DNA from 3 places in the Kutzneria kofuensis genome. Region 1 is predicted to be linked to each of the others. Evidence: riboswitches for the same ligand, from Rfam matches in the RefSeq annotation. Region 1 holds a riboswitch; each other region holds the start of a gene.
The links. A riboswitch is a leader RNA that binds a small molecule or an ion and turns the genes downstream of it on or off. The one in region 1 is predicted to bind glycine.
Positions count from the first base shown of each region.

Region 1 (7,629 bases):
CTCGACGACGTCACCGTCTCCCGCCGGCACGCCGAGTTCCGGCGCGAGGGCGGCGAGTTCGTGGTGATCGACGTCGGCAGCCTCAACGGCACCTACGTCAACCGCGAGCCGGTCGACCAGGCCGTGCTGGCCAACGGCGACGAGGTGCAGATCGGCAAGTTCCGCCTGGTGTTCCTCACCGGCCCGGGATCCGGGGGCCAGGGGGGCCAGTGACGTCGGCCGGGCGGCCACAGCGCGACGGGCTGAGCATCGGGGCGGTGCTGGCGCAGCTGCGCCCCGAGTTCCCGGACGTGACCATCTCCAAGATCCGGTTCCTCGAGTCGGAGGGGCTGCTGCGTCCGGCGCGCACGCCGTCGGGCTACCGGCAGTTCACGCAGGTGGACGTGGACCGGCTCCGTTACGTGCTGGCCGCCCAGCGCGATCACTACCTGCCGTTGAAGGTGATCAAGGAACAGCTCGACGCGGCATCCGACCCCGACCAGCCGGCTCGCGCCCTGGTCGGGGTCGATCGCTTACCCACGCCAGAGGACTTCGCCGCCGGCCACGAGGTGCGGATGACCCGTGAGGAACTCTTCGCCGAGACCGGCATCGATCAGCGGCTGCTGACCGAGTTGGAGAACTACGGCCTGGTCCGGTCCGGCGCGGCCGGCTTCTACGACCAGGACGCCATGCTGGTCGCCCGCATCGTGGTGGCCATGGGGGAGTTCGGCATCGAGCCCCGCCACCTGCGCACCTTCAAGGTGTCCGCGGACCGCGAGGTGGGGCTGCTGCACCAGATCGTCGGCCCGATGTACCGGCAGCGCGACCCGGACGCGCGGGAGCGGGCGGACGAGATCGTGCGCGAACTGGCGTCGCTCTCGGTTGCGCTCCATACACTTCTGGTCAAGACCGGACTGCGCGGCGTGGCCGGCGGGTGATCTTGACTACGTGCCGCCCGCAAGCGTCGTGCCCGCATGGCGGGTAGCGTCGAGACAGTCCGTGGGGGATCCTCGTAGGTGCGGGGACGCCAAGGTTCAGCCCGCTGAGGGAGGCGATACCCGATGAGCGAGATGCGCGTCGTCGGAGTTCGGGTCGAGCTGCCCGCGAACAGCCCGATCCTGTTGCTGCGCGAGACCGATGGGGACCGCTACCTGCCGATCTGGATCGGGAACGCGGAAGCCACCGCCATCGCCATCGAACAGCAGGGCGTGCGGCCGGCCCGGCCGCTGACCCATGACCTGCTCAAAGAGGTGATCGCCGCCCTCGGCCGGGAGCTGACCCAGGTCCGCATCACCGACCTGCAGGAGGGCACCTACTTCGCCGAGCTCGTGTTCGACGGCGGAATCAAGGTGTCCGCCCGGCCGAGCGACTCGGTCGCGCTCGCCCTGCGTGCGGGCGTGCCCATCCACGCCGAGGAATCCGTGCTGGCCGAGGCCGGCCTCGTCATCCCGGACGAGCAGGAGGACGAGGTGGAGAAGTTCCGCGAGTTCCTGGACTCGGTTTCGCCCGAGGACTTCCGCGGAGCGGAACAGTAACTTTGCGCCGCGTTCCGCGGCGGGCGAGGCCGCTCGTGACCGGTGCCTCGCCCTTGCTGGATTTCGACCGCCGCATCGGCTCGGTGGTGTGTGCTTCGGGTGGCGGCGATCGAAATCCAGCAACCGTGCGAAGCACCGGCGCGGCCTCGCGCTGTTGGCGACATTCCGTTCGGCACCGACTTTCGTAGGCGGCGCGGCCTCGCGGCGGCTTTGCTACCGACTTTCGTAGGCGGCGAGGTCACGGGCCAGCCTCTAGGGTGTGCCGATGATCTCCAGTCGGGTTCTCGCGATCGCCGCTTCCGCCGCCGTCCTGTGCCTGTCCGGGATCGTCACGGCCAGCGCGGCGCCGTCCGTCAACACGCTCGACGTGCCGGCCAAGCCCAAGGCCGCCGCGACCAGGCCCGCCGCCGACAATCCCGCCTGCGTGTACACGAAGGCGGTGCCGGCCGACAGATTCAAGGGGCTGCCCCCGTTCGACCCGGCCAAGGCGGCCAAGCCGTACACCGCCCGCCTGGTCACCGACCAGGGCCTGATCACCTTCCAGGCGCTGACCGACAAGGCGCCGTGCACCACGAACTCGTTCCGCTTCCTCGCGGAGCACAACTACTACGACTTCACGCACTGTCACCGGCTTGTCACCCAGCGGATATACGTGCTGCAGTGCGGCGACCCGACCGGCACCGGCAGCGGCGGCCCGGGCTACTCGTTCCCGGACGAGAACCTGACCGGCGCCACCTACCCGGCCGGCACGGTGGCGATGGCCAACGCCGGCCCGAGCACCAACGGCTCCCAGTTCTTCTTCTGCACCGAGGACACCAAGCTGGCGCCGAACTACACCCCGTTCGGGCGCGTCACCGGCGGCCAGGACGTGCTGCGCAAGATCGCGGCCGGCGGCGAGGACGACCAGAACAACCCGGGCGACGGCTTCCCCAACCTGCCGGTCGACATCCTGCACGTGCAGATCTCTGGCCGATAGCTGTCTCGGGCCGTCAGACACTTTGTGTCAACGCTGTCATCGGTTCAGTGACACGCAGTCGTCACCGTGACGACCGCCTCCACATGACGGTTTCGCCGCCCCGCGCGTCGCGTTGACCCGTCCCATGGGCGGACTTACCGTCAGAGGGGAGTCGGTCGTGACGGTGTGAACCCCCATCGTTGCGACCTTGTGACCGGCGGTTCCCCGGACGGAGGACCGTCGGTTCCGGTCGCCGGTCGTCAGGCCGGTCGAGGGGAGGCTGTCGTGGTGGAGGGTGCGCCCGCGCACGCCGGCGCCGGTGAACAGGGAGCCCTGTTCCCGGACGCGTCGGTGCCCGACGAGCTCGTCGGCTATCGGGGGCCCGCCGCGTGCCAGATCGCCGGCATCACCTACCGGCAGCTGGACTACTGGGCCCGCACCGACCTGGTCGCGCCGACGATCCGCAGCGCGCACGGCTCCGGCAGCCAGCGGCTGTACTCGTTCAAGGACCTGCTGGTGCTCAAGGTGGTGAAACGCCTGCTCGACACGGGCGTCTCGCTGCAGAACATCAGGGTCGCCGTCGACCACCTGCGCCGCCGCGGCGTCGCCGACCTGGCCAAAATCACCCTGTTCAGCGACGGCACCACCGTCTACGAGTGCACCTCACCCGAAGAGGTCGTCGACCTGCTGCAGGGCGGGCAGGGGGTGTTCGGCATCGCGGTCAGCGGGGCCATGCGCGAGATCAGCGGCACCATCCACGAGTTCCAGGCGGAGCGCGCGGACGGCCTGGAGCTGGAGCCGCAGGTCGAGGACGACCTCTCGCAGCGCCGGCGGGCCCGCCGCACCGGCTGACCACGGATGGGCTGGGCCGCCGGCCACGGGATCGGGCCGCTGCTCGGCTGGCCACAGGATCCGGCTGTAGCCTGGCTGGCCGCGGGGATCGGGCCGCCGCATGGCCAGGCCACGAGGATGGGCCGGCCGCCGAACGTGATCGAGGTGACACGCCGCGGTCAACTCTGGGGCTGGTAACCCGGCCGGGGTAAACTCTCGCGTGTAGTCGCACATCCCGTGCGGGAGAGTCCGGACCGGCAGGTTCGGCGCCGAAGGAGCAAATCCTCCCCGGAACCTCTCAGGCACCAGGACCGTACGGGACAGACGCCTCTGGAAAGAGGGCGTGGGGTCACTCGCGTCCCGCCGACGGTGCAAGCCCGCGCTGTGTCGACAGACATTGGGCGGGTGAAGCTCTCAGGTGCCCGTCATGGGCGGGGACAGAGGGGGAGGGCAACGGCCCGCGCCCGTATGCCCACGCCCCGGAGGCCCGACGCATGACGACTGACCGCATTCCCCTGGCCGCGCTCGAGCACGGCACGCCCTTCGCGGACCGCCACGTCGGTCCCCGTGCCGCGGAGCTCGGCAAGATCCTGGACGTGATCGGCGTCGGCTCGCTGGAGGAGCTGGCCCAGCGCGCCGTGCCGTCGGCCATCCGCAGCGACGAGCTGAGCCTCGGCCTGCCCGCCCCGGCCACCGAGGTCGAGGCGCTGGCCGAGCTGCGGGCGCTGGCCGACCGGAACCGCCCGATGGTGCAGATGATCGGCCTCGGCTACTACGGCACGGTCACCCCCGGCGTCATCCTGCGCAACGTGCTGGAGAGCCCGGCCTGGTACACCGCCTACACGCCGTACCAGCCGGAGATCTCGCAGGGCCGCCTCGAGGCGCTGCTCAACTTCCAGACGATGGTCGCCGACCTGACCGGGCTGCCGGTGGCCAACGCGTCGATGCTGGACGAGGCGACCGCCGCCGCGGAGGCGATGACCCTGGTCCGCCGGGCCGGCAAGTCCAGGTCGAACAAGTTCGTGGTGGACGCGGACACGCTGCCGCAGACCATCGCGGTGATCGAGACCCGGGCCGAGCCGCTGGGCATCGAGGTCGTCGTGGCCGACCTCTCGCAGGGCATCGAGGGCCTCGGCCTGGGCGGCGACTTCTTCGGCGCGCTGCTGTCCTTCCCGGGCGCCTCCGGCGTGATCCGCGACCACGAGTCCGTGATCGGGGAGATCCACGCGGCCGGCGCCGCCGCGGTCGTCGCGGCCGACCTGCTCGCGCTGACGCTGCTGCGCGCGCCCGGCGAGATCGGCGCGGACGTCGTCGTCGGCACCACCCAGCGGTTCGGCGTGCCGATGGGCTTCGGCGGCCCGCACGCCGGCTACATGGCCGTCCGCAAGGGCTTCGAGCGGCAGCTGCCGGGCCGGCTGGTCGGCGTGAGCGAGGACGCCGACGGCAACCGCGCCTACCGGCTCGCGCTGCAGACCCGTGAGCAGCACATCCGCCGCGAGAAGGCCACCAGCAACATCTGCACCGCGCAGGTGCTGCTGGCCGTGATCGCCTCGATGTACGCCGTCTACCACGGTCCGGAGGGCCTGCGGGCCATCGCCACCCGCGCGCACCGCATGGCCACCGTGCTGGCCGCCGGCCTGTGCGAGGGCGGCGTGGCCGTGGTGCACGGCGAGCTGTTCGACACCGTGCTGGCCGAGGTGCCCGGCAAGGCGGCCGAGGTCGTGGCCAAGGCCCGCGAGTTGGGCGTGAACCTCCGCCTTGTCGACGAAGACCACGTCGGCATCGCGTGCGACGAGACCACCACCCGCCAGCACCTTTCCCTGGTGTGGCAGGCGTTCGGCGTCACTGTGTCCGATGTGGACGGTCTGGACGCCGACACCGCCGACGGCATCCCGCCGGCCCTGCGCCGCACCAGCGAGTTCCTCACCCACCCGGTGTTCCACCAGCACCGCTCCGAGACGGCGCTGCTGCGCTACCTGCGTTCCCTGTCGGACAAGGACGTCGCGCTGGACCGCAGCATGATCCCGCTGGGCTCGTGCACCATGAAGCTCAACGCCACCACCGAGATGGAGGCCGTCACCTGGCCCGAGTTCTCGCAGCTGCACCCGTTCGCGCCCGCCGAGGACGCCGCCGGGCTGCTGTCCGTGGTGACCGACCTGGAGCAGTGGCTGGCCGAGATCACCGGCTACGACGCGGTGAGCCTGCAGCCCAACGCCGGCAGCCAGGGCGAGTTCGCCGGCCTGCTGGCGATCCGCGCCTACCACCGGTCGCAGGGCCACGGTGAGCGGGACGTCTGCCTGATCCCGGCCAGCGCGCACGGCACCAACGCCGCCAGCGCGGTGATGGCCGGCATGCGCGTTGTCGTCGTGAAGTGCGACGAGCAGGGCAACATTGACATGGACCACCTGCGGACCACGGTCGCGGAGCACAGCGCCGACCTGGCCGCGATCATGATCACCTACCCGTCCACGCACGGCGTGTACGAGGACACCGTGCGCGAGGTCTGCGGCCTGGTGCACGACGCCGGCGGCCAGGTGTACGTGGACGGCGCCAACCTGAACGCGCTGATCGGCCTGGCCCAGTACGGGAAGTTCGGCTCCGACGTCTCGCACCTGAACCTGCACAAGACGTTCTGCATCCCGCACGGTGGCGGCGGCCCGGGCGTCGGCCCGATCGGCGTGCGCGCGCACCTCGCGCCGTTCCTGCCGAACCACCCCCTGCAGCCGGCTGCCGGCCCGGAGACCGGCGTCGGCCCGATCAGCGCCGCCCCGTGGGGCAGCGCCTCGATCCTGCCGATCTCCTGGGCGTACGTGCGGATGATGGGCGGGGACGGCCTGCGCCGGGCCACCCTGACCGCCGTCGCGGCGGCCAACTACGTGGCGCGCCGGCTCGACGAGTACTTCCCTGTGCTCTACGTCGGCGAGGGCGGTTTCGTCGCCCACGAGTGCATCCTCGACCTGCGCGGCATCACCAAGGCGACCGGCGTGACCGTCGACGACGTGGCCAAGCGGCTGGCCGACTACGGCCTGCACGCGCCGACCATGTCGTTCCCGGTGGCCGGCACGCTGATGGTCGAGCCCACCGAGAGCGAGGACCTGGCCGAGCTGGACCGCTTCTGCGACGCCATGATCGCCATCCGGCGGGAGATCGACCGGGTCGGCTCAGGCGAGTGGCCGGTGGACGACAACCCGCTGCGCAACGCCCCGCACACCGCCGCCTGCCTGACCGAGCAGGAGTGGAAGCACCCGTACACGCGGCACGAGGCCGTGTTCCCGGCCGGCGTCGGCGCGCCGAAGATCTGGCCGCCGGTGCGGCGCATCGACGGCGCCAAGGGCGACCGCAACCTGGTCTGCTCCTGCCCGCCGCTGGAGGCGTACCAGAACTGAGAAGGGGGATCGGCATGTCCTACCCGGAGGTCAGGTACGACCGCGAGGGCGGCGAGGTCAGCGCCTGGCTGCGCCCCGCCGCCACACCGCCGGACCTGACCAGCAACGCCGGCACGCAGTTCAGCTACCTGGCGAAGGGGCCGCAGACCGGCGGCGACTTCGGGCTGTACCGGACGGACATGCCCCCTCGGACGCGGGGCGCGGCGGACCATTTCCACCGCACCATCACCGAGTCCTTCTTCGTGCTGTCGGGGACCGTCAAGCTGTTCAACGGCACCGAGTGGGTGGACGGGCGGGAGGGCGACTTCCTGCACGTCCCGCCGGGCGGCCGGCACGGTTTCCACAACGAGTCCGACGACCCGGTGTCGATGCTGCTCCTGTTCACGCCCGGCGCCCCGCGTGAGGACTACTTCGAGGGGCTGAAGACCGTGTCCGAGCTGTCCGACCAGGAGCGGTTGGAGTTCTTTCTCCGGCACGACAACCACTTCCAGTGAGGTGTTCGGAAGGGGGCATTCCTGGCGTTCAACGCCAGGAATGCCCCCTTCCGAACGTTCACGGCTGGTTCTCCGAGGCGATGCCGGCCGGGGCGTGGTCCAGCGCCGCGGTGATGGCCGCCGCGAGCGCGCGAGCGGCCTCCTCGGTCAGCTCCACCGCCACCCGCGCGCCCGGGCCGTCGGCCGGGTTGAGGAAGTCGATGTTCAACGTGTGCGTGTAGCGGGCGTGCGTGGGGTGGTCCACGTAGACCGACCCGTCGGTCAGCTTGAACCAGCCGTTCGCGCCCTTGCCCGCGCCGTCCAGGACGATCTTCTCGGTCAGGTACGTGCACATGGGACAGTCCTTTCAGGATGCGAGGTGGCGGCCGTAGAAGTCGAACACCTTCTGCCAGCCGTCGGCGGCGGCCTCGGACCGGTAGCTGGGCCGCTCCACGGAGAAGAAGGCGTGG
Region 1 covers NZ_JACHIR010000001.1:167,006-174,634, reverse strand. Annotated here, with positions in the region: gene garA (glycogen accumulation regulator GarA) at 1-213, shown strand, start outside; gene ftsR (transcriptional regulator FtsR) at 210-917, shown strand; gene BJ998_RS00830 (bifunctional nuclease family protein) at 1,041-1,514, shown strand; gene BJ998_RS00825 (peptidylprolyl isomerase) at 1,780-2,490, shown strand; gene BJ998_RS00820 (MerR family transcriptional regulator) at 2,755-3,321, shown strand; glycine riboswitch at 3,531-3,624, shown strand; glycine riboswitch at 3,625-3,751, shown strand; gene gcvP (aminomethyl-transferring glycine dehydrogenase) at 3,795-6,686, shown strand; gene BJ998_RS00810 (cupin domain-containing protein) at 6,701-7,180, shown strand; gene BJ998_RS00805 (DUF6295 family protein) at 7,239-7,514, opposite strand; gene BJ998_RS00800 (dienelactone hydrolase family protein) at 7,527-7,629, opposite strand, start outside.

Region 2 (7,629 bases), 4.7 Mb from region 1:
CCGAACCTGATCGGTGCTCGCGGCGTTGTCAAGTACGACCAGAATGCGCTTTCCGGCGACGAGGCTGCGGTACATGCCGGCCTGGTCGTCGAGGTCGGCGGGCACCTGCCGGGCCGGCACGCCGAGGCCGCGCAGCAGGTAGCCCAGCGCGTCCACCGGCATCAGCGGCGGCAGCTTCGGGTCGAAGCCGCGCAGGTTGACGTAGAGCTGCCCGTCCGGGAAGCGGTCGGTGATGCGGTGCGCGTAGTGCACGGCCAGCGCGGTCTTGCCGATGCCGCCGGCGCCGTCGATGGCGGAGATCAGCACCGAGTTGGACGTCTCGTCCAGGAACCGGTCCAGCTCGGCGATCTCGGCCGCGCGGCCGGTGAAGCCGGGCACGTCGTGCGGCAGCTGCGCGGGCACCGGGCCGCTGACCGGCTCGGCGGCCGGGCGGGCCGGCTGCGGCGCGGCCAGCTCCGGGTCGTTGCGCAGGATCTTGCCGTGCAGCCGGCGCAGCTCGGGGGACGGCTCGATGGCCAGCTCCTCGGCCAGCACCCGGCGGGCGTCCTGGTAGGCCTCCAGCGCGTCGGCCTGCCGGCCGCAGCGGTAGAGCGTGATCATGAGCAGTCCGCGCAACCGCTCCCACAGCGGGTGCTCACGGACCAGGGCGGGCAGCTCGGCGGCCAGGTCGTGGTGCCGGCCGAGGTCCAGCATCAGGCTGGCCCGCTCCTCGATCACCAGCAGCCGCAGCTCGTTCAGCCGCGGCCGCTCCTGCTCGACGTAAGGACAGGACAGGCCGTCGAACGGGGTGCCGCGGAACAGCGACAGCGCCGCGTCGAGCTCGGCGGCGGCCTGCTCGGGGTGCCCCTCGCCGCGCAGCAGGCGGGCTCGTTCGCGGTGCGCGTTGAGCGCGCTGACGTCAAGGTTGTCGGGATCCATCCGGAGCAGGTAGCCGGGGCCGGCGTTGACCAGCATCGTGGACGGCGCCCGATGCGTCCGGTTCGGCTCCAGAGCGCGGCGCAGGCCGGCCACGTAGGTGTGGACGCTGCCCTCGGCGCTGGCCGGGGCCTGGTCGCCCCACAGCGCCGTGATCAGCTCCGACCGCCCGACCATCCGGTTCGGGCTGAGCGCGAGCAGGCCGAACAGGGCGCGCTGCATCGGCGCGCCGAGCTCCAACTCGCGGTCCCCGGCCCAACCCCGCACCGGGCCCAGGAGGGCGACCCGGAGGACAGAACCCGGGACATCGTTGTCAGACATCCAGCTTCCTCCCCAGCCCGGCCGGACGGTTGTTCGGTCGGGGTCGTACCCCCGCCGTCATTCTTCCTGGTACACGGACAAGAGGGAACAGTGGCGACGCGTCAAGATGTGATTTGGTCCATATAAGGCGCGGATTGGTCCACATCGACCGGCTGGCAGGTCCACAGCAGCGTGCCGTTGCGGCGCACCGTCAGCTGGTATGCCGCCAACCGGGAGCCGACCGCGTACGCCTCGACCTGCGGCGCGGGCTCGCCCGCGGCGGCCAGCGCCTGCTGCGCCCGCGCGGTCAGCGCGACCACGTCCACCTGCTCGCCGGCCTGGATGAGGTAGACCCGCTTGGGGGCCGGCCAGGGCGAGCCGTCGATCGGCATCCGCCAGGCCCGCCAGACGCCGTGCACGCCCGGGTAGTCGGTCACCACGTCGACCACGGCCTCGTCCAGCCGGTCGTCCCCGGACCAGCCGCCGTCCACGAACGTGAACGGCAGCGCGGCCGGCCAGCGCGCCGGCTCGACGCCACGGACTGCGACAGGATCGTGACCGCCCGTCACCAACGCGTCGACCAAGGTGCGGTGGTGAACGGCCGTCACCGGAACGTGTAGATGGACAACGGCGAAGGCGACCGCTCGGGCCACGTCGACGAAGCGGCCCTCGGCCAGCCAGAACCGGGCGGCGGTGAGCAGTTCGTCGGAGAGGTGGCCGGCACAGGCGGCGAGAACATCGGCGAGTTCGGGCAATCGCGCCCGTTCGGCGGTGGTCCGGGAGAGCGTGGCGGCGGCATCCTCGACGACCAACAGGCTCCTCCTGCTCGCGCGGGGGACTGCGGCCAGCCTACTGGAGACGATCCCAGGTCAACCAGGAACTTCCCAGCCCCGGGCCTCGAGAGTGTGCCCGAACGGGGCGATCCGATGCCCGTTCTTACCTTGCCGCGCTCGCCCGATCGGGTGGACTTCGAGAAAACCGCTGGTCAGCACTTTCTCTACGACATGGAGGCGTCGTGAAGATCCTCTGAAGAAGGTCGTTGCACAGTGTGTTCCTGGGGGTACACAGCGAGGAGGACACACCATGGACAGAGTGTGGGTAGCCGTCCACGCGGGCGATCCGATCACCCTGGCCGGCGCGATCAGCTGCCTGCGGGCGCGGGCCGAGCTCCAGGTGGTGCCGGAGCGCAGACTGTCCGAGGCCCAGGTGTTCGTGGTGTGCGCGGACGCGGTCAACGCTGACGTGATGGGGTTGCTGCGGCGGACCGCCGAGTCGACGCCGGTCAAGATCGTCCTGGTCACCGACCGGTTCCACGACGCGGACCTGTTGGCGGCGGTGGAGTGCGGCGTGGTCGCGGTGCTGCCGAAGGCGGCGGCCAGCGGCGAGCGCCTGGTGCACGCGGTGCTGGCGGCCAAGCGGGGCATGGGGGACATGCCGCCCACGCTGCTCGGCTCGCTGCTCGCGCAGGTGGAGCGCCTGCACAAGGAGGTGCTGCGGCCCAACGGCCTCACCGCCTCCGGGCTCGCCCCGCGCGAGATCGACGTGCTGCGCCTGATGGCCGAGGGCTGGGACACCGCGCAGATCGCCACCAAGCTCTCCTACTCGGAGCGCACCGTGAAGAACGTGGTCTACGCGGTCATGAACCGCCTCGGCCTGCGCAACCGCCCGCACGCGGTCGCGTACGCCATGCGGTCGGGTGTGATCTGAAGGGGCAAGACGCTTGAATCTTGACCGTGCCGGCCACCTCCAAATACGGTGGCCGGCACAAGTACATCCTCGCTGTTCACACCGTGCGGGAGAGACCTGTCGATCGCGGGCAGGCGCCGAAGGAGCAAATCCTCCCCGGAATCTCTCAGGCCCCCCTACCGCTCGGGACAGGCGACTCTGAAAAGCAGGCGTGCCCATCGCGCCTCGCCCAAGGGGAAAGCCGGCTCGCCGGTGAAACTCTCAGGCCCATGACAGAGGGGGAGGCTCACTCCACCACACGAGGGGTCTCCTGATGGGCACCGACATCCGCCGCACGCCGCTGCACGACGTGCACGAGCGCCTCGGCGCCAAGTTCACCGACTTCGCCGGCTGGCAGATGCCGCTGCGCTACACCGGGGACGTGGCCGAGCACACCGCCGTACGCACCGGCGCCGGCCTGTTCGACCTCACACACATGGGCGAGATCCTGCTGTCCGGCCCGCAGGCGGGCCAGGCGCTGGACTACGCGCTGGTCGGCCACGCCTCCGCGATCGGCGTCGGCCGCGCCCGGTACACCATGATCTGCGCCGACGACGGCGGCATCCTGGACGACCTGATCGTCTACCGCACCGGCGAGCAGGACTACATGGTCGTCGCCAACGCCAGCAACGCCGCCCTGGTGGCGGGCGAGCTGGTCGACCGGGCCGAGGACTTCGACACCGAGGTGCGCGACGCGTCCACCGACTACGCGCTGATCGCCGTGCAGGGGCCGAACGCCGTCAGCCTGCTGGCGCCGCTGACGCCGACGGACCTGTCGACCGTCAAGTACTACGCCTCCTACCCCACCACCGTCGCCGGCCGGCCCGCGCTGCTGGCCCGCACCGGCTACACCGGCGAGGACGGCTTCGAGCTGTTCGTGGCCCCGGACGACGCCGAGGCGGTGTGGACCGCCGTCGCCGACTCCGGCGAGATCCTCCCGTGTGGACTGTCCTGCCGTGACACGCTGCGGCTGGAGGCGGGCATGCCGCTCTACGGCAACGAGCTGACCACCGAGCTGACGCCGTACGCGGCGGGCCTGGGCCGGGTGGTCAAGCTGGACAAGCCCAGTGACTTCGTCGGCCGCGCCGCGCTGGCCAAGGCCGCCGGCGAGACGCCGGCCCGCAAGCTGGTCGGCCTGGTCACCGAGAGCCGCCGCGCGCCGCGGCACGGGTACCCCGTGGTCGACCCGGCCGACGGTGCGAGGATCGGCGAGGTCACCAGCGGCGCGCCGTCGCCGACGCTGGGCCATCCGGTCGCGATGGCCTACGTCGACGCCGACCGCGCCGTGCCCGGTTCCGCGCTCGCCGTCGACATCCGGGGCACCATCACCCCGGTCGACGTCGTCGAGCTGCCGTTCTACCGTCGTTCTTCCTGAGAGGCCCCGAGCATGAGCACCGTCCCCGACCACCTGAGGTACACGGCCGAGCACGAGTGGGTGTCGGTCTCCGACGGCATCACCCGTGTCGGCATCACCGAGTACGCCGCCGAGCAGCTCGGCGACATCGTCTACGTGCAGCTGCCGGAGTCCGGCGCCGCGGTCACCGCGGGCGAGCCGTGCGGCGAGCTGGAGTCCACCAAGTCGGTCAGCGACCTGTACGCGCCGGTCAGCGGCGAGGTCGTGGACGTCAACCCGGCCGTCGTCGACGACCCGGCCGTGGTCAACAACGACCCGTTCGGCGAGGGCTGGCTGTTCACCGTGCGGGTGGACGGCGACCCCGACGGGCTGCTGGACGCCGACGAGTACACCGCGCTGATCCAGGAGGACGGCGAGTGACACCGGTCGAGCTGACCGCGTCGCTGGCCGAGCTGGATCCGGAGGTCGCCGCGGCGGTGGCCGCGGAGCTGGGTCGGCAGCGCGGCACCCTGGAGATGATCGCCTCCGAGAACTTCGCGCCGCTGGCGGTGCTCCAGGCGCAGGGCTCGGTGCTGACCAACAAGTACGCCGAGGGCTACCCGGGCCGGCGCTACTACGGCGGCTGCGAGCACGTGGACGTCATCGAGCAGCTGGCGATCGACCGGGTGAAGGCGCTGTTCGGCGCGGAGCACGCCAACGTGCAGCCGCACTCGGGCGCGCAGGCCAACGCGGCGGCCATGATGGCGCTGCTGGACCCGGGCGACACCATCCTCGGGCTGGACCTGGCCCACGGCGGGCACCTGACGCACGGCATGCGGCTGAACTTCTCCGGCAAGCTGTACAACGTCGTCGCCTATCACGTCAGCGAGTCCGACTACCACGTGGACATGGCCGAGGTGGAGCGGCTGGCCAAGGAACACCGGCCGAAGCTGATCATCGCCGGCTGGTCGGCGTACCCGCGGCAGCTGGACTTCGCCGAGTTCCGGCGGATCGCCGACTCGGTGGGCGCCTACCTGATGGTGGACATGGCGCACTTCGCCGGGCTGGTGGCGGCCGGGCTGCACCCGAGCCCGGTGCCGCACGCGCACGTCGTCACCACCACCACGCACAAGACGCTCGGCGGCCCGCGCGGCGGCGTGATCCTGTCCGAGCAGGCGCTGGCCAAGAAGATCAACTCGGCGGTGTTCCCCGGTCAGCAGGGCGGTCCGCTGGAGCACGTGATCGCCGCGAAGGCGGTCGCGTTCAAGGTGGCCGCGAGCGAGTCGTTCCGGGAGCGGCAGCTGCGCACCCTCACCGGCGCGCGGATCCTGGCCGAGCGGTTGCTCGGTGACGACGTCGTCGCCGCCGGCGCGACCGTGCTCACCGGCGGCACGCAGGTGCACCTGGTGCTCGTCGACCTACGCAAGTCCGAACTGGACGGGCAGCAGGCCGAGGACCGGTTGCACGACATCGGGATCACCGTCAACCGCAACGCGGTGCCGTTCGATCCGCGGCCGCCGATGGTGACATCGGGCCTGCGGATCGGCACCCCGGCGCTGGCCGCGCGCGGGTTCGACGACGAGGCCTTCCGCGAGGTGGCCGACATCGTCGCGCGGGCGCTCACGCCGGAGTTCGACGCGACCGCTCTGCGGGCCCGGGTGGTGGCGTTGACCGAGCGCTTCCCGTTGTACCCCACCATCCCCGCCTGATCAGCTCAGAGTTTGCTCGGAAGGGGGCATTCCTGGCGTTGGACGCCAGGAATGCCCCCTTCCGAATATCAGCTGGTCCGAATCTTCTTCACCTTTTCCTTGTCCGCCATCGGTTCTGGTTGTGCGGATCCTGTTGTCGCTACGATCGGCCCGTTCCTTCCACGGGCACGGTGTGATACGACGGGCGGGGTCGACGCCTCGACAAGCGGGAACAAGCCGCCCCGTCCGTCGCGTTGACCGCCCCGGGACTGGCCACCGCGGCGGCCGACCCCACACTGGAGGCGCGAACAGGAGGCGAGATGCCCGTCCCCGAGACCGACCACGGCTCGACCATCCGGGTCGAGGTGCTGGGTCCGGTGCGCGCGTGGCGCGGGGACGTGGAGATCGAGCTCGGCGCGCCCCGGCAGCGAGCGGTGCTCGCCGTGCTGGCCAGCAACGCGGGCCGGGCGGTGTCGCGCACCGAGCTGATCGACTCGGTCTGGGGCGAGGCGCCGCCGGCCAGCGCCGAGGGCAGCGTGCACACGTACATCGCGGGCCTGCGGCGGGCGTTGGAGCCGGACCGTACCAACCGCGCGCCGTCCCAGGTGCTGGCCAGCGCCGGGTCCGGCTACCTGCTGCGGCTGCCCGAGAACCAGGTCGACCTGACGGCGTTCGAGTCGCACCTGGCGGCGATGCGCGAGGCCGGCACGGACACGCAAACCGCCTTGGCCCATGTGGAAAGCGCGATCGCGCTGTGGCGCGGCGCCCCGCTGTCGGGCATTCCCGGCCCGTTCTCGGAGCTGGAGCGGACCCGGCTGGCGGAGCTGTACCTGAGCGCCGTCGAACACCGAGCGTCGCTCATGTTGCGCACCGGCCGGGCCACGGATGTGGTCGCCGAGCTGTCCCGGGTCGTGCACGAGCATCCGTTGCGGGAGAGGCTGCGCGGGCTGCTGATGAGCGGGCTGTACCGCTGCGGGCGGCAGGCCGAGGCGTTGGAGGTGTACGCGGAGACGCGGCGGACGCTCGCCGCCGAGCTCGGCGTCCAACCCGGGCCGGAGCTTCGCCAGCTGCACGAGCAGATCCTGGCCAACGACCCCGACCTGTCCGACCGGACTCCGCGTCCCGCCGCCGCTGCCGCCGTGCCGCCCAGTGGGCGCGTGGTGCCGGCGCAGCTGCCGCACGACATCTCGACGTTCACCGGCCGCGACAAGGAACTGGCGCTGCTGCGCCAACATCTGGACACCACCGAGCGCGGCGTGCTGATCGCCGCCATCGACGGCATCGCGGGAATCGGCAAGACCGCGCTGGCGGTGCACTTCGCGCACCGGATCGCCGACCGCTTCCCGGACGGCCAGCTGTACGTGAACCTGCGCGGCTTCGACCCGAACCAGCCGCCGCTGGCCGCCGTCGACGCGCTGGGTCAGCTGTTGCGCGGCCTCGGCGTCGAGCCGCACCAGGTGCCGTCCGCGGCCGAGGAACAGGCCAGCATGTACCGCAGCCTGGTGGCGGGAAAGCGCATTCTGGTCGTTTTGGACAATGCGGCCAGCACGGACCAACTGCGCTCGCTGCTGCCCGGCTCGCACACCTGCATGGTGCTGGTCACCAGCCGCAACCGGCTCGGCGGCCTGGTCGCACGGGACGGGGCCTACCGGATCACGCTGGACGTGC
Region 2 covers NZ_JACHIR010000001.1:4,866,229-4,873,857, reverse strand. Annotated here, with positions in the region: gene BJ998_RS22695 (AfsR/SARP family transcriptional regulator) at 1-1,236, opposite strand, end outside; gene BJ998_RS22690 (hypothetical protein) at 1,338-2,027, opposite strand; gene BJ998_RS22685 (helix-turn-helix transcriptional regulator) at 2,299-2,922, shown strand; glycine riboswitch at 2,999-3,093, shown strand; glycine riboswitch at 3,095-3,184, shown strand; gene gcvT (glycine cleavage system aminomethyltransferase GcvT) at 3,215-4,315, shown strand; gene gcvH (glycine cleavage system protein GcvH) at 4,328-4,714, shown strand; gene glyA (serine hydroxymethyltransferase) at 4,711-5,982, shown strand; gene BJ998_RS22665 (AfsR/SARP family transcriptional regulator) at 6,282-7,629, shown strand, end outside.
Region 2: another riboswitch for glycine. It lies ahead of gcvT (glycine cleavage system aminomethyltransferase GcvT); the one in region 1 lies ahead of gcvP (aminomethyl-transferring glycine dehydrogenase).

Region 3 (7,629 bases), 5.0 Mb from region 1:
ATCCGCACATCCCGATCCAGGCTTTCCCACACCCTCGTCCCGCTCCACCCCTCGAAGCTCTCCGCCAACTCCCCCACGAACTTCTCCGGCGCTTCGTTGAACACCACCACCCGGTGCGCCCGCGCCGTCATGTCCACCGCCCCGATCTCGATACAGAAAGCCAGCATCTCGTCGTCGTACGGATGCGTCCGGTTCCACAGGCGGATCCACCCCTCCGGGCCGCCCAACCTCACCGCCGTGCCGTCGTCCTCCACTCGCGCGCACATATGTTCCATACCCGCAGCCTAGGCAGCCTCTCCCGCCCACTGCCCCGGAATGCCGATGAGAGATCACCGAAGCGCGAGTCAGCACTCGATGACGTTCACCGCGAGGCCGCCGCGGGCCGTCTCCTTGTACTTGTCCTTCATGTCGCGGCCGGTGTCGCGCATGGTCTTGATGACCTTGTCGAGGGAGACGAAGTGGGCGCCGTCGCCACGGAGGGCCATGCGGGCGGCGGTGATGGCCTTGATGGAGGCGAGGGCGTTGCGTTCGATGCACGGGATCTGCACGAGGCCGCCGATGGGGTCGCAGGTGAGCCCGAGGTTGTGCTCCATGGCGATCTCGGCGGCGTTCTCGACCTGCTCGGGGGTGCCGCCGAGAACCTCGGCGAGACCAGCGGCGGCCATGGAGCAGGCGGAGCCGACCTCGCCCTGGCAGCCGACCTCGGCGCCGGAGATGGAGGCGTTCTCCTTGAACAGGACGCCGATGGCGCCGGCGGTGAGCAGGAAGCGAACGACGCCGTCGTCGGAGGCGCCGGGGACGAAGCGGGAGTAGTAGTGCAGCACGGCGGGGACGATGCCGGCGGCGCCGTTGGTGGGGGCGGTGACCACGCGGCCGCCGGCGGCGTTTTCCTCGTTGACGGCGAGGGCGAACAGGGTGACCCAGTCCATGACCCGCAGGGGGTCGGTGGTGAAGTGCTCGGCGGCGAGAGTCCGCCGGAGGTCGGCGGCGCGGCGGCGGACCTTGAGACCGCCGGGGAGGGTGCCCTCGACGGTGCAACCCCGCTCGACACACTCCTGCATGACGTGCCAGATGTGCAGCAGACCGGAGCGAACCTCGGTCTCGGGACGCCAGGACAACTCGTTGGCCAGCATGACATCGCTGATGGACAGGCCGGATTCCCGGGTCCGGGCAAGGAGTTCGTCGCCGGAGAGGAACGGGTGCGGCAGGACGGTCTCGTCCTGCTTGATCCGGTCCGTCCCGGTGGCGGTCTCGTCGACGATGAAGCCACCGCCGACGGAGTAGTAGACGGCGGAATCCAGCGAGGAGCCGTCGGAAGCGAAGGCGGCGAAGCTCATTCCGTTGGGGTGCAACGGAAGTTGCTTGCGGCGGTGCATGATCAGGTCGGTGTCCTCGACGAACTCGATCTCCCGGGAACCGCCCAGAACGAGCCGACAACTGGACCGGATGTGGGCGACGCGGTCGTCGGCGTCGGTGGGGTCGCACAGCTCGGGCTGTGAACCCTCGAGACCGAGCATGACGGCCTTGGGGCTGCCGTGACCGTGCCCGGTGGCGCCGAGGGAGCCGAACAGCTCGACGTGGACGCGGGCGACGGAGTCGAACCGGCCGGCGGCCCGCAGACGTGAGACGAACATGCAGGCGGCCCGCATCGGCCCGACGGTGTGCGAGCTGGACGGACCGATCCCCACCGAGAAAAGGTCGAAAACGCTGATGGCCATGACGGACTCCAGGGCATGCCGAGGACGACGGAAGCTCCCCCTCTGTCATGGGACCTGAGAGCTTCGCCGTCACGACCGCGACAGCTTGCACCGTGGGTGTGCGTGCACGACCGCGCACGCTGCTTTCCAGAGTCGCCTCGCCCGGCCGGTCTGGTTGCCTGAGAGTGTGCGGGGAGGCTTGCTCCTTCGGCGCCTCGGCGAATCCGAGGGCTCTCCCGACCGGGCTGTGTGCCGGAGGCACGCGGCCTGTGTGGAATTGTTGGCCCTCACTGTAGGCGAACCGGGGAGCGGCTGATGAGGTTCGGCGCCAACTACACGCCCAGCAAGCACTGGTGGCACACCTGGCTGGACTTCGAGCCGGACTCGATCCGCCGCGACCTGGACCAACTGGCCGGCCTGGGCCTGGACCACGTGCGGGTGTTCCCGATCTGGCCGGTGTTCCAACCCAACCGCGGCGTGATCCGGGAGAAGGCGGTCGAGCAGCTGCTGGACCTGGTTCGCATGGGCGCCGAGGCGGGCTTGGACGTCACGGTGGACGGCATCCAGGGCCACCTGTCGAGCTTCGACTTCTACCCCTCCTGGACGCAGACCTGGCACCACCGCAACGTCTTCACCGATCCGGACGTCCTGGAGGGCCAGGCCCTGCTGCTGCGCACGCTGGCCACGGCGCTGCGCGGGGAGCCGAACTTCCTGGGAATGACGCTGGGCAACGAGATGAACAATCTGGTCGCGCACAACCCGTGCACGGCAGCCGAGGTGGACGTCTGGCTGGACCGGCTGCTCGAGGTGGTCAACACGGCCGATCCGGACCACCCGCACTGCCATTCGGCCTTCGACGACGCCTGGTACGTCGACGACCACCCGTTCACCCCGCTGGCCAGCGCGACCAAGGGCGCCATGACCACGGTCCACCCCTGGGTCTTCACGCTGAACGCGGCCCGTCGTTACGGTCCGCAGTCGACGGAGATCCACCACCTCGCCGAGTACGGCACGGAGCTGGCCCGCGCCTACGGCACGGTGGACCGGGTGATCTGGGTGCAGGAGGTGGGCGCGCCGGCCCCGCACATCCCGGTCGAGCACGCCGTGGAGTACGCGGAGCAAACGATTGCCAACGTGGCGACCTGCAAGAACGTCTGGGGTCTTACGTGGTGGTGCTCGCACGACGTGGACCGGAAGTTCATCGACTACCCGGAGCTGGAGTACGGCCTCGGCCTGTTCGACGCGGACGGCAACGCGAAGCCGCTGGCCAAGGCGGTGGCCAACGCCGTGCACGCAGAGTTGCCGAAGCCGGTGGACCGCACGACGGCCCTGCTGTTCGACGGCAAGCGCAGTTCCTCCGGGCCGGGCGGCGCGTTCTTCGAGGCCTGGATGCGGTTGGCCAAGGAGGGCCAGCGGCCGGCGATCGTCATGGACACGACGCCGGAGTACCTGGCGGCCCGGGGCGTGACCGAGGTCTTGACAGTGTGAGACCGGCCACCCAGGATCAACAGTCATCCGATGACTAACCGCGTCAGGCCCCGGTCCGCCGCATAAATCACCCATACACATCGGATCTGTTCGTCGCCTGGCGGCCCGACGCAGGAGGGCTCGATGACGACCTTCCCCAGACGGACCGCCCTGGGACTGGCCCTGGGCGCCACCGTGCTCGCCACGGTGTCCACCACGGCCACGGGGGCCGCCTTCGCGGCGTCCACCGCACCGAATCCGGTCCCCGTCCCGCTCGACGGCCTCTTCGACAACGACGGCATCGACACCGCCACCGCCCATGACGGCAACTTCGACGGATCCGGCTACACCTTCCCGGCCGAGGGCTTACCCAGCGGCCAGGTCACGGTGGACGGCGTCCCGTTCGCCTTCCCGACGCCGACCGGCAAGAACAACATCGTGGCCATGGGTCAGCAGATCCCGCTGCCCAAAGGCCGCTACGTCACGGCCCTGTTCCTCACGGCCTGCTCGTATGGCGCGACCGGCGGCACGGCGACCGTCCACTACGCCGACGGCAGTACCAGCGAGGCCCAGCTGGGCGGGGCCGACTGGTACTCCGGCAGCGGCCAGCTCGTCGCCCCGTTCCGCTACACGCCGGGCGGCGGCACCGACCAGAATCCGGTGTCGATCGGCACCTCGCAGGTCTGGATCGACCCGAACCGGGACGCGGTGGCGATCACCCTGCCGACCACCAATCCCGCCGTCGAGGGCCAGTCCAGCCTGCACGTGTTCGCGCTCAGCCTGCAGCCGGTGACCGTCGGCAAGGCGGTCACGCTGCGCGGCACGAAGTCCACGACCAGCCTGCTGACCGACGCCGGTCCGCAGGTCGTGGAGGCGACGCTGGTCAACCTCGGCACGGAATGGATCACCCCGCAGGACCAGCTGACGGTCTCCGTGGACGTCCAGGGCGGCCATACGGTCGCGCCGGCGACCGTGGACTGGCTCGCGCCCGGCGACGAAGCGAAACTGCGCATCGGCATCCGCAAGGACCAACGCGTCGACGACGGCACGACGGTGACCGGCACCATCGCGGCGAAGTCCAAAAAGGACACACTGGCGAGTGCGAGCGCCCCGATCCTGCTGGGCATACCGGATTACCAACCGGCCGACACGTCGCTGAACACCCACCAGGCCCCGTACTGGTTCCAGGACGCCAAGTTCGGCATCTTCATCCACTGGGGCGTCTACTCGGTGCCGGCCTGGTCGCCGCCGGGCAAGCAGTACGCGGAGTGGTACTGGAACTGGATGCAGGACCCGTCCAACGCGGTCTACGACTACCACCGCCAGACCTACGGCGAGACCTTCAACTACGACGACTTCATCCCGCAGTTCAAGGCGGAGAAGTGGAACCCGCTGGACTGGCTGAACCTGTTCGTCGACGCCGGCGCGCGCTACTACGTGCTGACCTCCAAGCACCACGAGGGTTTCGCGCTCTGGGACTCCAAGGTCTCCGGCCGCACCGCCGCCAAGCTGGGGCCGAAACGCGACCTGGTCAAGGACCTGTTCGCGGCGTCGAGAAAGCACACTCCCCAGCTGCGCAACGGTTTGTACTTCTCGATGCCGGAGTGGTTCAACCCGGACAACCCGTGGATGGGCCACCCGCCGCGCAACCCGTACACCGGCGCAGCGGTCCCCTACACCGGCTACGCGAGCGGACGGGATTTCGTGCTCGACTACCAGCTGCCGCAGATGCTGGAGCTGGTGCACGGCTACGACCCGGACGTGATCTGGTGCGACATCGGCGGCGTCAACGACAGCCGGCGGCTGATGGCGGAGTACTTCAACCACGCCAAGGACCGGCCGCGGCCGAAGGACGTGACGATCAACGACCGGTCGGGCATCTCGGTGCACGACTTCACCACACCCGAGTACACGACGTACCCGAACACGGTGGTGGCCAAGTGGGAGGCCAGCCGCGGCCTGGATCCCCGTTCGTACGGCTACAACCGAGCCACCCCGGACGACATGTACATGACCGCCGAGGAGGTCGTGCACACGCTGGTGGACATCGTCAGCAAGAACGGCAACTTCCTGCTGGACATCGGCCCGCGGGCGGACGGCACCATCCCGGAGATCATGCAGACCCGGCTGCGGCAGACCGGCGCGTGGCTCAAGGTCAACGGCGAGTCGATCTACGACACGTCGTACTGGTCGCGGCAGGCGCAGCTGGGTGATCTGCGATTCACGACCAAACGCGACGCCTTCTACATCACGTCGCTGACCGCGCCGGGCAGCAAGCTCACGGTCAGCGCCCCGGTGCCGATCCGCAGTGGGGACAAGGTGACGATGCTCGGCTACCCGAAGCCGCTGACCTGGACGACGACCGGCAGCTCGCTGGTGATCGACGTGCCGCCGGCGGCGGTTTCCGCAGATCAGTACGCATGGGTGTTCAAGATCAGCAGGCGCTGACCGTGGTTCGGCCTCCTGACGCGAGCGTCAGGAGGCCGAACCACCGCGCGGGCTCACGTCAGAGGAGATCCACCGAGAAGTTGAGGGTCGTGCCCGTCACCCGGTAGACGGCGGTCGCGCCACCCTGGCAGAACGGCACACGGGGGCCGCTGTTCGAGGTCCCGAGGATGGCCTGCACGTCAGGCCAGATCTCGACGCCGTCCCTGATTCCGTAAACATTGAAATCGATGGTCTGCTCCTGACCGACGGGATAGTTGCCGGTGGGCGGCGTGGACAGACCGGTGGAGATCTTCCCGGTCCAGTACATGACGAACGCGGCACTGTTGACCACCGAAATCTTTTCATAACAGGGAACCTTGGCGGCTCCCTGGCCCGGATCGTCGAGCGCACCGGCCGTCGCCGTGCCCTGTGGGACGACGAGCAGGAGGCCAAGCAGGGCAACGAAAATGGCGATCAGTATGTGCGCACCACGGAAGAAGGCCTTCAAGACCCACACTCCTATCTCAATAATCAAGCCACAAAGCTCGGGAAGTCTCGCCCCAGGGTTGCCGACCGGCCGATACCGCTAAAAGAGGCCACATGATTGGCCCCGCAAATATGAACGATCTTCGACGGCGGTGCCGCTTTTGCGACTCGCCGAATACGGCGTCGCCGACGATCCCGTCCGGACAGGACAGGGTTCCGCTCGTCGGACATGAACAGTGGCGGCGTCGGTGGCACGATGACGCGGTGGTGACCGTGCAGGGTGTCGTCGACCGGGTGGGGCCGACGATGCTGCGCGCCGTGCACGCGGCGGCGGCGCCGCAGAGCGTGACGGACGTGGTGATCGCGGAGCCGGGACGCCGGAACGTGATCGCGGCCGGAGACCTGGTGCTGGGGGTCGCGGTCGGCGGGCGGAAGGACGCGGTCGACCTGATACGGCACTCCAGGGGCGCGGCGGGAGTGCTGCTGAAGCAACCGCAGGCCGGCGACAAGGAGGTGCTCAACGCCGCCAAGGAAGCCGAGATCGCGATCGTCGAGGTACGGCAGGAGGCGGCCTGGGCGCAGCTGGTCTGGCTGTTGCGGGCGGTGCTGGACGCGGCCGCCGACGACGAGTCGGACGGCGACGTCGAGCAGTTCGGCGACCTGTTCCGGCTGGCCGACGCGGTGGCGGCGGTGATCGACGCGCCGGTGACGATCGAGGACGCGAACTCCCGCGTGCTGGCCTATTCGTCCCGGCAGGACCGCACCGACCCGGCTCGGGTGTCGACGATCATGGGCCGCCGGGTGCCGGACGACGTGCTGGCCCGGTTCCGGTCGCGGGGCGTGTTCCGCCAGCTCAGCAAGGGCCGATCGGTGATCTTCGTGCCGGCGCAGCGGGACGGCACGCTGCCGCGGTTGATCGTGCCGATCCGGATGGGCGGCGAGCTGCTGGGCTCGATGTGGGCGGTGGTCGACGGCGAGGTCAGCGACGAGCGTTCGGCGGCGTTCGCGGACACCGGCCCGGTCGTCGCGTTGCATCTGCTCAGGCGCCGTGCCCGCGTCGACGCGGAGCGGATGCGTTCGGCCGAACTGGTCAGGGCGGTGTTGTCCGGCTCGACCGGCGGCCGGACCGCGGCGGCGGAGCTGGGCCTGGACGAGCAACCCCACCGGGTGATCGCGATCGACGCCGCCAGCGAGGATGCCGCCGACGCCGAGGGCGTTCGCCTCGCGTTGTGGGAGCGCATGACGCGAGGCGTGGGCCGCCGGCCGGCGGTCGCGGACCTGCACGGCGTCCTCTACGCAGTGGTCCCGGACAAGGGCTGGACCCAGCTCCGGGAGGTGCTCTCCACCGGCGAACCGCTGGTCGCCGCCGGCGCCCCGGTCGCCCTCACGGACCTTCCGCTGTCACGGTCCCAGGCCGACGAAACGTTGGCACTGCTGCGAACCGGCCTCGTCGGCACGAGACTCGCCGGCTACGAGGAGGTGTGGTCGTCGCTGGTGCTGCACCGCGTCGCCGCCGCCTCGAAGGCCTCCGGCGTCGCCGAACTCGGGCCGC
Region 3 covers NZ_JACHIR010000001.1:5,157,767-5,165,395, reverse strand. Annotated here, with positions in the region: gene BJ998_RS24125 (DUF6228 family protein) at 1-254, opposite strand, end outside; gene BJ998_RS24120 (L-serine ammonia-lyase) at 345-1,718, opposite strand; glycine riboswitch at 1,855-1,946, opposite strand; gene BJ998_RS24115 (glycoside hydrolase 5 family protein) at 2,013-3,185, shown strand; gene BJ998_RS24110 (alpha-L-fucosidase) at 3,309-5,612, shown strand; gene BJ998_RS24105 (hypothetical protein) at 5,671-6,099, opposite strand; gene BJ998_RS24100 (PucR family transcriptional regulator) at 6,342-7,629, shown strand, end outside.
Region 3: another riboswitch for glycine. It lies ahead of BJ998_RS24120 (L-serine ammonia-lyase); the one in region 1 lies ahead of gcvP (aminomethyl-transferring glycine dehydrogenase).